DNA from 2 places in the Pantoea sp. RCC30.1 genome. Region 2 is predicted to be linked to the other one. Evidence: predicted binding sites of a transcription regulator. Region 2 holds the regulator's gene; the other holds the start of a gene.

Region 1 (7,455 bases), on a different contig from region 2:
CGGGCCAGATTTATATTCCGGTGATTAACTGGGTGCTCTACTTCGCGGTGCTGATTGTGATTATCAGCTTTGAACATTCAAGTAATCTGGCTGCGGCCTACGGTATTGCGGTCACCGGCACTATGGTGCTGACGGCGATGCTCTCATGCACCGTGGCGGTTAAAAACTGGCACTGGAACAAGCTGGCGGTGGCCGTCATTCTGGTACTGATGCTCTGCATCGACGTGCCGCTGTTTACCGCCAACCTGGTGAAAATCTTCTCTGGTGGCTGGTTGCCGCTCTGTCTCGGCCTGGTGATGTTTATCATTATGACGACATGGAAAAGCGAACGTTTCCGCCTGCTGCGCCGTATGCACGAACATGGAAATTCCCTGGAGGCGATGATCGCCTCACTGGAGAAATCGCCGCCGGTTCGCGTGCCGGGCACGGCGGTTTATATGTCGCGTGCGCTGAATGTGATTCCGTTTGCCATGCTGCATAATCTAAAGCACAACAAAGTGTTGCATGAGCGGGTCGTGCTGCTGACGCTGCGGACTGAAGATGCGCCATACGTGCACAACGTGCGTCGCGTCACCATTGAGCAGCTGTCGCCAACTTTCTGGCGCGTGGTGGCGAGCTACGGCTGGCGTGAAACGCCAAACGTCGAGGAGATTTTCCACCGCTGCGGGCTGGAGGGGCTCAACTGCCGCATGATGGAGACGTCGTTCTTCATGTCGCATGAGTCGCTGATCATCGGCAAACGGCCGTGGTATCTGCGCCTGCGCGGTAAACTCTTCCTGGCGCTGCAGCGCAATGCACTCCGCGCGCCAGACCAGTTTGAGATCCCGCCAAACCGGGTTATTGAGCTGGGTACCCAGGTCGAGATTTGATCTGCAGCGTCCGCCTTACGGGGCGGGCGCTGACCAGTGCAGCGTGACGCATAATCCGCCGCCGGGTCGCTGACTGAAGGTGACCTGCATCCCGTGCAGCTGGGCAATGTTGCGGACTATTGATAATCCCAGCCCGCTACCGCTCTTCTCCTGACCTGGCGGTCGCCAGAAACGCTCACCGAGCCGTTGCAGATCCTCTGTACTGAGTCCCTCGCCGTTATCTTCCACCGCCAGGCTATTTGCCTGCAACCGCACATCAACGTCACTGCCCGCAGGCGTATAGCGGATAGCGTTATCCAGTAGATTTCGCACCAGCAGTGACAGTAACAACGGATGCCCCTGAATCTGCGGATCGGCCTCCGCGTGCAGTCGCAGCGTGACACCGGTTTTATCCGCCAGCGGCAGCTGCGCGGCGAGCGTCTCCTGCACCGTGCGTTTCAGCGCCACCGGTTCGAAGGCGCTGCGCGCATCATCGGCTTCAACTCGCGAGAGCGTCAGCAGCTGATCCACCAGCCGCGTTGCGCGGACAATGCCGGCATCCAGCTGCTGCAGCGCATGGGTTCGCATCACTTCGTCATCCGCGGTCAGCTGAATCACTTCGCTTTGCACCTGCAGCGCGGCCAGCGGACTACGCAGTTCATGCGCGGCATCGGAGGTAAAGCGCCGTTCACGCTGCATCATGGCGCTGATGCGACTAAACAGGCCATTTAGCGCGACCATCAGCGGTTGCACCTCTTTCGGCACGCGGTCTGCCTGCAGCGACGTATCGTCATCGGGCGCGCGTTGCGCCAGCTGCTGTGCCAGCGTCTTTAGCGGTCGCAGTTCAGACCAGACCAGACCGATCAGCAGCAGCAACATAAAGGGCAGCGCGATCAGCCAGGGCAGCACGCTGGCTTTCATCACATCCCGCGTCATGTCGTCACGGTATTCCGACTCCTGACCCACTACCACCCGGAACCGTTTATCGGGTGTGGTCAGCCAGACAAACCGCCAGCGATCGTCATCATTGGTGAGCTGACCCTCATGAAATCCCTGATACTCCGCCTCAAACGGCAGATAGCGGCCATTATCGCCATCATTCATCACTTGTCTTCCGTCACGCGTGAAGACAGCAAAGGCCAGCGCATCATCATCCTGTTCGCCGCGATGGTGGTGCAGTATCTCTTTGGTTCTGGGCAGCGTGGTGTTGTCCAGCGAGGAGAAATCCAGCGTCAGCAGACGCTTGGCTAGCAGCATCTGCTGGGTATCAAAAAGCTCATCAAGGGTTTCACGCGTCTGATGCCAGGCACTCAGGCTGGCACTGGCCCAGCAGAGGCCGAGCAGCAGGACAAAACCGATGCCCAGCCGAAGAAACAGGCTCATTGATCGCATTCGGCGGCCCCCAGGGTATAACCGACACCGTGCAGCGTGCGGATAAACGCGCTGCCCAGCTTTTTACGCAGATGATGGATATGCACTTCCACCGCATTGCTGGAGACATCGGCGTCCCAGCTGTAGAGCTTCTCTTCCAGCTGGCTACGCGTCAGCACCCGGCCCGGGTTTCGCATAAAGAGTTCCAGCAGCGCCAGTTCACGGCTTTTCAACTCAATCGTCTCACCCTCGCGCATCACACTGTGGCTGCCGGGGATCAGCACCACGTTACCGTGGCGCAGTTCCGGCTGCAGCTGGCCGTGACGGCGGCGGATCAGCGCCTGTAAGCGAGCGGCCACTTCGGTTAAGGCAAAGGGCTTACACAGATAGTCATCGGCTCCCATCTGCAGGCCTTCGACCCGCTGATCGAGCGCATCGCGAGCGGTCAGTATCAGCACCGGCACATCGTTGCCCTGCTGTCGCCACTGCCGCAGGATATCGAGTCCATCCCGCTCTGGCAGAGAGAGATCCAGAATTACTGCATCCCAGGGCGCGGCCTCCAGCGCGTTAAAGCCCGACTCACCAGATGTAAACCAGTCAACGCTGAAACCCAGTTTGCTCAGCCCCGCTTTGATACCGTCGCCAATTAAGCGATCGTCTTCAATCAGTAAAATACGCATCACGTCTCCCTGTTCCGATAGCGCTTTATACGAAGCAACTTCCTCACTGTACAGCTGATTTCGGCGAAATTAGCTTATTTTTAACGCTTAAGAAGCTGTTAAGAACTCTATGGTCAAATGGGCATATTCAAACCGAAAACACTACCTAGAAAGGGGTACACCATGAAAAAGCACGCTGCAATTCTGGCCGTCGTTATGCTGGCTTCCACCCCGGTTTTCGCTGCGCAGCAGGGCGGATTTGTTGATCCCAGCGCGCCAGCCACACAGACGCAGTCAGCAACCGGCCAGGGCGGCTTCAGTGCCGATCACACCAGTGTGATGACCGTGAAGCAGGCTGAAGAGATGAAAGATGACAGCTGGATCACCGTGCGCGGCAAGCTGGAGAAACAGATCGGCAAGGAAGATTATCTGTTCCGCGACCAGACCGGCACCATGAACGTCGAAATTGACCATAAGCACTGGAACGGCCAGACTATCACGCCCAAAGATAACGTTGAGCTGACGGGTGAACTGGATAAAGATTTCAACAGCATTGAGATGGACGTTAAGCAGGTTAAAAAACTGCCTTAATCTTTTCCTTCAGGGCTGCATTCGCGGCCCTTTTTTCTGCCCATTCCCCGCCTTAATGCAAATTCCCCCCCTCGTGAGCGAAACGTTTCGATGACGATCACAGATTTCTGTTTTGCCCGTTGAGTTGATGGCGGCTTTTCATACACTCCACGCAGCGAAACGTTTCGCTGTGGAGTGTAAAGATGAAAAAAGGTCGCTTGTTAAACGCTGAACTCTCTCATGTGATTGCCCGCCTGGGACACACGGATACGCTGACGATTGCCGATGCAGGCTTGCCCATTCCGGCAGGGCCGCAGCGTATCGACTTAGCGCTCACGCCGGGTACGCCCGATTTTATGCAGGTGGTTAATGCTGTCGCACTGGAGATGCAGGTAGAGAGCGCCCTGATCGCGGAAGAGATTAAGCAGCATAATCCGCAACTTCATAGTGCGCTTGTCGCCGTGCTCGAAGCCTTGCAACAGCACCAGGGGAATATCATCACCATCAGCTACACCAGTCATGAACAATTCAAACAACAAACGCAGCGTAGTCAGGCGGTCATTCGCAGCGGAGAGTGTTCTCCGTTTGCCAATGTCATCCTCAGCGCCGGTGTGACCTTCTGAGGCCGCTATGCAACCTTTACTGCAACTCGACGGCATTGAAAAATCCTTTCCGGGCGTGAAAGCTCTCAAGGGTGCGTCGCTGAATGTCCGGGCAGGACGCGTGATGGCGCTGGTGGGCGAGAACGGCGCAGGCAAGTCCACCATGATGAAAGTGCTGACCGGGATCTACCAATATGATGCCGGTACGCTGCGCTGGCTCGGCAAAGAGACCCGCTTCAGTGGACCGAAAGCGTCTCAGGAAGCGGGCATTGGCATCATCCATCAGGAACTGAACCTGATCCCTCAGTTAACCGTGGCGGAGAATATTTTCCTCGGTCGCGAATATGTCGGTCGTTTTGGCCGTATTCAGTGGCCGCGTATGTATGCCGAAGCGGATGCACTGCTTAAACGTCTTAATCTGCGCTTCAACAGCCACAAGCTGGTGGGGGATTTGTCGATTGGCGATCAGCAGATGGTCGAAATCGCCAAAGTCCTGAGTTTTGAGTCGCAGGTCATCATCATGGATGAACCGACTGATGCATTGACCGATACCGAAACGCTGTCGCTGTTCCGGGTCATCAACGAGCTGAAAGCACAGGGCTGTGGCATCGTCTATATCTCGCATCGCATGAAAGAGATCTTTGAGATCTGCGATGACGTCACGGTGTTCCGCGACGGTCAGTTTATTGCTGAGCGTCCGGTCAGCGAGCTGACCGAAGAGAGCCTCATCGAGATGATGGTCGGACGTAAGCTGGAAGATCAATATCCTCATATCGATCAGGCGCCAGGCGATGTGCGGCTGAAAGTGGAGAACGTCAGCGGACCGGGCGTAGAGAACGTCAGCTTCAGCCTGCGCAAAGGTGAAATCCTCGGCGTTTCCGGCTTGATGGGCGCGGGTCGTACCGAACTGATGAAGGTGCTGTACGGCGCATTGCCGCGTCGCGAAGGCAACTTGTGGCTCAATGGCCGGGAAGTCGTGACGCGTTCTCCGCAGGATGGGCTGGCTAATGGCATCGTCTATATCTCCGAAGATCGTAAGCGCGATGGCCTGGTATTGGGCATGTCAGTGAAAGAGAACATGTCGCTGACGGCCTTGCGCTATTTCAGTCATGGCAGCGGCACGCTGAAACACGCAGCAGAGCAGTTGGCGGTGGGCGATTTTATCCGTCTGTTCAACGTTAAAACGCCTTCCATGGAGCAGCCGATTGGCCTGCTTTCAGGCGGCAACCAGCAGAAAGTGGCGATTGCCCGCGGTCTGATGACCCGGCCCAACGTGCTGATTCTGGACGAACCGACACGCGGTGTGGATGTCGGTGCGAAGAAAGAGATCTACCAACTGATTAACCAGTTTAAAGCCGAAGGGCTGAGCATCATCCTGGTCTCCTCGGAAATGCCGGAAGTGCTGGGCATGAGCGATCGGATTCTGGTGATGCATGAAGGCCGTATCAGCGGCGAATTTACCCGAGAAGAAGCCACTCAGGAAAGCCTGATGGCAGCCGCCGTAGGCAAGCAACACAGCGAGGATTTAGTGGTATGACGACCCAAACTTTACCGGCCAGCCGTCGCTGGTTTAGCAAAAGCTGGCTTCTGGAACAGAAGTCGCTGATTGCGCTGATGGTGCTGATCGCCGTGGTGGCCAGCCAGAGCCCGAACTTCTTTACCGTGGCGAACCTCTTCAACATTCTGCAGCAGACCTCGGTTAACGCCATTATGGCGGTCGGGATGACGCTGGTGATCCTGACCTCCGGTATCGACCTTTCTGTGGGCTCGCTACTGGCTCTGACGGGCGCGGTGGGTGCATCGCTGGTGGGCATGGAAGTCAATGCCCTGGTCGCAGTGGCGGCTTCGCTGGCGCTCGGAGCGGCAATTGGTGCCCTGACCGGCACCATTGTGGCGCGCGGTAAGGTTCAGGCCTTTATCGCCACGCTGGTCATGATGCTGCTGCTGCGCGGTGTGACCATGGTCTATACCGACGGCAGCCCGATTAACACCGGGTTCAGTGCCAATGCCGATCTGCTGGGCTGGTTTGGTATCGGTCGCCCGCTGGGTATTCCTGCGCCGGTCTGGCTGATGGCGCTGGTCTTTATCGCCGCCTGGTACATGCTGCAACACACCCGCCTGGGCCGCTATATCTATGCGCTTGGCGGTAATGAAGCGGCAACGCGTCTCTCCGGCATTAATGTGAATCGCGTCAAGATCATCGTCTATTCACTGAGTGGCATGCTGGCAGCGCTGGCGGGCACCATTGAAGTGGCGCGTCTCTCTTCGGCACAGCCGACAGCGGGCACCGGCTATGAACTGGATGCGATTGCTGCGGTCGTGCTGGGCGGAACCAGCCTGGCAGGCGGTAAAGGCCGTATTTTCGGCACCCTGATTGGTGCGCTGATCCTCGGCTTCCTGAACAACGGCCTGAACCTGATGGGCGTCTCTTCGTACTACCAGATGATCGTTAAAGCGGTAGTCATCCTGCTGGCGGTGCTGGTGGATAATAAAAGCAGTAAATAACTCTGACCTTACACAGGATAACAAGATGAAAAAGTTAACCGCACTGGCCATGATCCTCGGCGCAACGCTCAGTACCAGCGCTATGGCAAAAGATACCATTGCGCTGGTGGTTTCAACCCTGAACAACCCGTTCTTTGTTTCCCTGAAAGAGGGTGCACAGAAAGAAGCCGATAAGCTGGGCTACAACCTGGTCGTGCTGGATTCACAGAACAACCCGGCTAAAGAGCTGGCGAACGTGCAGGATCTGACTGTTCGCGGCACTAAGCTGCTGCTGATCAACCCGACTGACTCTGATGCCGTGGGTAACGCAGTGAAGATGGCTAACCAGGCGAACATTCCGGTTATCACCCTGGATCGCGTTGCTGCACAGGGCACCGTGGTGAGCCACGTCGCCTCTGATAACCGTTTCGGCGGTAAAATGGCCGGTGACTTCATCGCTAAAAAAGTCGGCGAAAACGCCAAAATTATTGAGTTGCAGGGCATTGCTGGTACCTCTGCTGCCCGTGAACGTGGTGAAGGCTTCAAACAGGCCGCTGATGCGCATAAATTCCAGATCCTCGCCAGCCAGCCTGCTGACTTTGACCGTACTAAAGGACTGAACGTCATGCAGAACCTGCTGCAGGCGCATCCGGATGTTCAGGCGGTATTCGCGCAGAACGACGAAATGGCACTGGGTGCTCTGCGTGCACTGCAGACCGCCGGAAAAACCGGTGTGATCGTGGTTGGTTTTGACGGCACTGCTGATGGCGTTAAAGCCGTAGAAGCTGGCAAACTGTCTGCGACCGTGGCACAGATGCCAGAAAAAATTGGCATGATCGGCGTGGATACCGCTGATAAAGTGCTGAAGGGTGAAAAAGTGAAGGCGATCAACCCGGTCGACCTGAAGCTGGTCACTCAATA
Region 2 (7,455 bases):
CGTCTCACCCATCGGCAGCTTCCAGAATCTGGACAACGGTCCGGACGAAGAAGAAGCGGCGCTGTGGTACATCGGCGAGCTGGCAAAACGCAACATCGCCTATCTGCACCTTTCAGAGCCAGACTGGGCCGGTGGTCAGCCTTACACCGATGCCTTCCGTCAGAAAGTGCGTGATCTCTTCCCGGGTGCCATCATTGGTGCCGGTGCCTACACCGTTGAGAAAGCCGATGATCTGATCGGTCGCGGTCTGATCGATGCGGTTGCGTTTGGTCGTGATTACATTGCTAACCCGGACCTGGTTGAGCGTCTGCAGCAGGATGCCCCACTCAATCCACAGCGCCCGGAAAGCTTCTACGGCGGCGGCGCTGAAGGTTATATCGACTACCCGACGCTGTAACTGTTTTGGGCTGCCGTCCGGGACGATGGCGGCAGCCATTATTCAATGGCGATTTTCATCGCTATACTTATCGCCTGGGTCATCCGGCGATGGCGTTTTATTTAAAAGAGGATGTTATGCGTTTACTTCATACCATGCTGCGCGTTGGCGATCTGCAACGTTCTATCGATTTCTACACCCGTGTGCTGGGCATGCGCGTGCTGCGTCAGAGCGAAAACACCGAATATAAATATACCCTGGCGTTTGTAGGCTACACCGACGAGAGCGAAGGTGCGGTGATCGAGCTGACTTATAACTGGGGCGTCGATAAGTATGACCTCGGCAATGCGTATGGTCACATTGCGCTGGGCGTTGATGACGCAGCAGCAGCGTGCGAACGTATCCGCAAAGATGGCGGCAACGTGACGCGTGAAGCGGGTCCGGTTAAAGGCGGCTCCACCATTATTGCCTTTGTTGAAGATCCTGATGGCTACAAAATCGAGCTGATCGAAAACAAAGATGCCGGTAACGGCCTGGGCAACTAAACCTGCCCCTCAGCCTGCCTTCCGGGTGGGCTGAATCCCCTTCTCTTCGCTTCATCTGCTGCACCCGGCCCCGTTTTTTGCCATAATACGCGCTGCCCTTTTTCTGCAACGAGATCCTGATGTCTGAATCGAATTCCCCTAATGCACTCAATCAACGTTTCCGTGGCTTCTATCCGGTGGTGATCGACGTTGAAACCGCAGGTTTCAACGCCCAAACCGATGCGTTACTGGAGATTGCCGCTATCACGCTGAAAATGGATGAAGAGGGATGGATTCAGATCGACCAGACGCTGCACTTCAACGTCGAACCTTTTGTCGGCTCGCTGCTGCATCCGGAAGCGCTGGCCTTTACCGGTATCGATCCGAGTAATCCGCTGCGCGGCGCAGTCAGTGAATATGAAGCGCTGCACGCCATTTTCAAAATGGTGCGCAAGGGCATTAAAGACAGCGGCTGCAATCGCGCCATTATGGTGGCGCACAATGCCACGTTCGACCTGAACTTTATGTCAGCGGCGGCGGAACGTGCCAGCCTGAAGCGCAATCCATTTCACCCGTTTGCCACCTTTGACACCGCAGCGCTGAGTGGACTGGTGCTGGGTCAGACGGTTCTGGCGAAAGCCTGTATTGCGGCGGGAATGGAGTTTGACAGTACGCAGGCGCATTCGGCGCTCTATGACACTCAGCAGACGGCAACGCTGTTCTGCGAGCTGGTGAACCGCTGGAAACGGTTAGGTGGCTGGCCACTGCCCTTCGCGGAAGGTGATGCAGAAGCCACGACATCCGCATAAGGGATGCCGCAATGAAAAAGGCCGACGTGATGTCGGCCTTTTTTTATTCTGCTTCTTTAAACTTCTCTGCAGTCTCTTTGATCAGCGTCTGCAGTTCACCTCGTTGTAACATCTCGACGATGATGTCGCAGCCACCGACCAGCTCGCCATCAACCCACAACTGCGGGAAGGTTGGCCAGTTAGCGAATTTCGGCATCTCGGCACGAATGTCCGGGTTCTGCAGAATATCCACGTAAGCAAAACGCTCACCACAGGCTGACAGCGCCTGTACCGCCTGTGCAGAGAAACCGCAGCTAGGCAGTTTCGGGGAACCTTTCATGTACAGCAGGATCGGGTTTTCTGCGATCTGGCGCTGAATTTTTTCTACAGTACTCATAATTGCCTTCCTTAATTCGTCACTTCGTGTTTGTTTATTGTAGCGACTTCGCAGCGTGACTGAAAACGAGATTTTGACCGCTGCCCGATTAAATCGCCATCATTGTTAAGTTCAGCTTCGTGACGCCTGAATCCCTGATTATTAACAGCTGGTAACAGTTTAATAATTCGTAATAATTTCGTTGATATAAGACGCTGAAAATGTTCATTTTCAGCGCGATTACGTGGGTTGCAAAGATTAATATTAAAAGGCATTACAGTTTTTAAAAGAACTGGACTAGAATGGCCTGGGCGCTGATCCTGGATCAGATTAATCTCAACTTTGTCGCGGTGCGTAGTGGCCCTGACAACTTAACTAATCAACGGACTATGCGTTTAATCATTACGCTTTTGATGCTGGCCTTTGCGCAACTGTTTTTCAACGTCGCTGCTGCTTCACCGCACGCGCCGGTGAACGTCAGTACGCATAAAGCAGAAAAAAAGAGTGCGCGCGACGATGAGCGCCGCAAACGTCGCCAGGTAAAAACGGTGACGAAAAAGACTCGCCTCAGCCCTGTTCAAAAACTCAAAACTAAAAAACAGAAAAAAGTCGAACTCACTGCGAAACAGACGCCTGCTAAGAAGACCTCGCTTAAAACCGCCCGTATCAGCAAAAGCAAAGAAAAAAATAAAGAGAAGAAACGCTATGGTCATCAGCGCCAGCTAAAAACCGCTGAGGTCACCACCAGCGAACCTGGCACAATTAAAATGAGCAAATCCCACCGTCAGCGCTATCAGAAGGCACGTGAAACCGCGATGACCAAGCTGATGGGCCAGTTGGGTAAACCTTATCAGTGGGGCGGCACGTCACCCCATACTGGTTTCGATTGCAGCGGTCTGGTCTGGTACGCCTATAAAGATCTGGTGAAGTTTAAGATCCCGCGTACCGCTAACGAGATGTATCACCTGCGTGACGCAGCGCCAATTAAACGCGAGTCGCTGGAGAAAGGCGATCTGGTCTTCTTCCGCATTAACGGTCGCGGTACTGCGGACCACGTCGGCGTTTACCTGGGCGATGGCAAGTTTATTCAATCGCCACGTACCGGTAAAGATATTCAGATCAGCGCATTAGGAGAAGATTACTGGCAGCGCCACTACATTGGCGCCCGTCGGGTGATGACGCCAAAAACTATACGCTGAGCAGCAGAACAGTCAGAAAAAGCCGGGATAATCCCGGCTTTTTTATTAGTGCAGAATGGCAGTAAAACTAAAGGCCACAATCATCAGCAGACAGCCTGCGGTGGTCATTAACGCCAGTTTAAGATCGGTACTCATTGTTTGCTCCTTAGTCACACAATTTGTAGGGATATGGCATTTTCCCACACAGCCCGGTAAAAATCTCGTTTTATCCGTCCAGCCTTGTTAGAATCCCGCCTCTGTTGCGCAACGCGCGCAACTCTGATTCCGTTTGCGCATCTTTTAAGGCATTTATTCTCCGCCAGCGGCCTGTTTACGGGCAAGAAAAGCTGCATTTTTGCGGAAAAAACCCTGAGCAGACGCAAACGTTTAACACTACGCTTATCATAGAGTTAGATAAGCACTGGAGTCCGATTTTCATGGCAACAATTAAAGATGTGGCGAAACGCGCCGGCGTCTCAACGACCACCGTTTCGCACGTCATCAATAAAACCCGCTTTGTCGCTGAAGAGACACGCAACGCGGTCTGGCAGGCGATAAAAGAACTTCACTACTCGCCGAGCGCCGTCGCGCGCAGCCTGAAAGTGAACCACACCAGGACGCTGGGCCTGCTTGCCACCTCCAGCGAAGCGCCCTATTTTGCTGAAATTATTGAAGCGGTTGAAAATCACTGTTTTGACAAAGGCTATACGCTGATTCTGGGTAATGCGCATAACGACCTGCAAAAGCAGCGCGCCTACCTCAGCATGATGGCGCAGAAACGCGTCGATGGTCTGCTGGTGATGTGCTCTGAATATCCGGACGATCTGCTGCAGATGCTGGAAGAGAACCGTAATATCCCAATGGTGGTGATGGACTGGGGCGAGTCGCGCGCCGACTTCACCGACACGGTGCTCGATAATGCTTTCCAGGGCGGCTATCTGGCTGGACGCTATCTGATTGAACGCGGACACCGTGATATTGGTGCTATCCCCGGTCAGATGGAACGCAACACTGGTGGAGGACGCCACGCCGGTTTCCTGAAGGCGATGGAAGAAGCGGGTATTCAACCGCGTGCCGAGTGGATTGTGCAGGGTGACTTCGAGCCGGAGTCAGGCTATCAGGCGATGCAGCAGATCCTGTCGCAGAAACAGCGTCCAACGGCGGTGTTCTGCGGCGGTGACATCATGGCGATGGGCGCGATTTGCGCCGCCGACGAGATGGGCCTGCGCGTCCCGCAGGATATTTCGGTGATCGGTTATGACAATGTGCGCAACGCCCGCTATTTCGCACCGGCCCTGACGACCGTGCATCAGCCTAAAGCCCAGTTGGGTGAAAAAGCGCTGGATATGCTGCTGGACCGCATCACCAGTAAGCGTGAAGTGTCACAAACGATTGAAGTCCACCCTACGCTGATTGAACGCCGTTCCGTGGCCGATGGTCCATTCCGCGACTATCGCCGTTAATCTTCGCTTAACCACTCCTGATTAAGTGTTTGCGCATCACCCAGATAGCTGAGCAACCAGCCTGTTGCCGGTGATGCGCGATCTTCAGCCCAGCTGACGCAGCAGGGGCTGTCCGGGAACGCCACCGGCAGTGTCAGTTCAACCAGCTGGCCGCTGTCCAGCAGTGGCCTGGCAAGATGACCCGGCACCATCGCCACACACAATCCCGCCTGTACGCACTCCAGCCCGGTCTGCCATTCCGGCACCACCAGCCTGCGCTGGTTATCCAGCGTCCATGTCATACGGCGTGGCAGCGCACGCGAGGTATCTTCCAGCACCAGTGATGGCCAGCTTCGCAACGTGTCATCATCGATCTGGCTCGCCTGCGTCAGCGGATGATCCGGCGCGACCACGCAGCGCCAGTTGAGAGTGCCCATATCGCGAAACGCAAAACGTCCGCCCACCGGGATTGCCTGCGTGGCACCAATCGCGACCTCCACCCGGCCATCGGCCAGCGCATCCCAGACGCCGTTAAAGACTTCATAGCTGATGATGAGCTCCATATCGGGGAAGTGGCGATAGAAATCTTTAACCAGTTGCCGGGTGCGCTGAGGCTTTGCAATACGGTCAACGGCAATGCTGAGCTGCCCGCGCCAGCCGTTGGCAAGCTGCTGACACTGTCGCCGGGTGGCAAGCATTTTTTTGATGACGCTGCGCCCTTCCCTGACAAAATGCTCGCCTGCCGGGGTGAGGACCACTTCACGATGCTGACGCTCAAATAGCGGCACCGCCAGCCAGTTCTCCAGCTGGCGCACCGTGTAGCTGATGGCAGAAGGCACCCGATGTAACTCCTGCGCGGCAGCGCTGAAGCTGCCCCCACGGGCGACCGCGTCAACCACTTCTAATGCATATTCTGACCACATAATCTGCCTTCAAAAATTTTAACAGCAATCGGCAAATATTACCGTTTCACAGCAGCAAACGCACCTTTTACACTCTGCCGCGTTTATCCTGCAAAAATGAGAATGAGATGTTGTCGAATAAAGGATTTATGCCTTACCTTGCCCTGCTGAGCATGCTCGGCTTTTTAGCCACAGATATGTACCTGCCCGCCTTCGGGGCGATGCAGCAAACCTTTAATACCTCACCCGGCCTGATCAGCGCCAGTATGAGTCTCTTTCTGGGAGGCTTCGCCCTGGGTCAGCTATTCTGGGGACCGCTCTCCGATCGCATTGGTCGCAAACCTGTGCTGCTGGCCGGACTGGCCATGTTTGGCATCGGCTGTGCGGGCATGCTGTGGGTGAATAATATCTATCTGATGCTGGCGCTGCGCTTCGTGCAGGCGATTGGCGTCTGTGCTGCGGCCGTGAGCTGGCAGGCATTAGTGGTGGATCGCTACCCTGCCGCGCGCGCCAACAAAGTCTTCGCCACCATTATGCCGCTGGTTGCGCTCTCTCCCGCGCTGGCGCCGTTGCTGGGTGCCTGGCTGATCGGCCACTTCCACTGGCGTTCGATTTTCCTGGTGCTGACCCTGATTGCGATGGCGCTGATACTGACCACGCTGCGTCTGCCCACCGTTCGCAAAGCCGCAAGTGAAAAAAAGGCGCAGCCGGGCTTCTTCACGCTGCTGAAATCGCGGGTCTACAGCGGCAACGTGCTGATCTACTCTGCCTGTTCTGCCAGCTTCTTTGCCTGGCTGACTGGCTCGCCGTTTATTCTGGCGGATCTGGGTCTCTCACCCGCCGATATCGGCCTGAGTTATGTGCCCCAGACCCTCGCCTTTTTAATAGGTGGATTCGGCTGTCGCGCTCTGCTCAACCGCTTTAACGGTGCACAGTTGCTGCCCTGGATGCTGGGCGTCTACAGCCTAAGCATTCTGTCGCTGTTTGCTGTTGCGCTTGCAGGCAACAGCACGCTGGTGAGCCTGATGGTTCCGTTCTGCGGGATGGCGCTGGCTAACGGGGCGATCTATCCGATTGTGGTTTCCAGTGCACTGATGCCCTTCCCGGATGCCACTGGTAAAGCTGCTGCTTTGCAGAACACCCTGCAGTTAGGACTCTGCTTCGCCGCCAGCCTGGCGGTATCAGCTGGATTAACCCAGGCGCTGTTTACAACCACGCTGATGATGGCGGTGACCATTGTGCTCGCGTTGATCGGTTACGCCATGCAGCGTGCCGCAAACGCACAAACTGTTGTTGCCTCTGCGCAACCTGCCTGCCAGGATAATCATTGATACCCTGACTTCTTACTTAGCGCCCTAACAATAAGTTATTGAATATTGACCCGCGTGAGCATATACTCATCCGGGTCAACAAACCTGTAATAAATCAACAATATAATAACGTAATAATCTGATTGGCACCCTGCTGCCGGGACGGTATTCGCGCGCGTTATTCTCATCTTACCCGACCTGCTGCAGGCTGTTCCAGTCCTCTGTATCACACAATAACCGGTTTGCGGAGCCATCCGCATCGTTTCTCAATGCCTGAATAAATTGACTACTCTTTGTTCAGGTTCAGATTGGACAGGTGGTGGAAAATCTATGAGTTCATCTTATGCAGAAGCAGTGAGCCCTGAAGAGAACCATTGGTATCGCATCGTTCATGAACTGCTGGAAAAAGCGGATATCGAAATTAATGGTTCACGTTCCTGGGATATTCATATTAATCATCCTGGTTTTTTTAAACGTGTTCTGCAGGAGGGCTCTCTTGGGCTCGGTGAGAGCTACATGGATGGATGGTGGGAGTGTGACCGGCTGGATATTTTCTTCC

The links. The regulator PurR, encoded in region 2, represses purine synthesis genes. The targets are predictions, from matches to a motif close to CANGCAAACGTTTGCNTG.
Region 1: the regulator PurR is predicted to act here: its motif matches at 3,622-3,639, upstream of rbsD (D-ribose pyranase).

The regions. Positions count from the first base shown of each region.
Region 1 covers NZ_JBXUHX010000003.1:238,227-245,681, forward strand. The annotation lists gene kup (low affinity potassium transporter Kup) at 1-869, shown strand, start outside; gene qseC (quorum sensing histidine kinase QseC) at 885-2,240, opposite strand; gene qseB (quorum sensing response regulator transcription factor QseB) at 2,228-2,899, opposite strand; gene AC2LB6_RS05155 (YgiW/YdeI family stress tolerance OB fold protein) at 3,062-3,469, shown strand; gene rbsD (D-ribose pyranase) at 3,652-4,071, shown strand; gene rbsA (ribose ABC transporter ATP-binding protein RbsA) at 4,079-5,587, shown strand; gene rbsC (ribose ABC transporter permease) at 5,584-6,555, shown strand; gene rbsB (ribose ABC transporter substrate-binding protein RbsB) at 6,581-7,455, shown strand, end outside.
Region 2 covers NZ_JBXUHX010000017.1:44,518-51,972, reverse strand. The annotation lists gene AC2LB6_RS15740 (alkene reductase) at 1-397, shown strand, start outside; gene gloA (lactoylglutathione lyase) at 514-921, shown strand; gene rnt (ribonuclease T) at 1,041-1,709, shown strand; gene AC2LB6_RS15725 (Grx4 family monothiol glutaredoxin) at 1,753-2,088, opposite strand; gene AC2LB6_RS15720 (C40 family peptidase) at 2,454-3,263, shown strand; gene cydH (cytochrome bd-I oxidase subunit CydH) at 3,309-3,398, opposite strand; gene purR (HTH-type transcriptional repressor PurR) at 3,680-4,705, shown strand; gene punR (DNA-binding transcriptional activator PunR) at 4,702-5,607, opposite strand; gene punC (purine nucleoside transporter PunC) at 5,715-6,917, shown strand; gene cfa (cyclopropane fatty acyl phospholipid synthase) at 7,227-7,455, shown strand, end outside.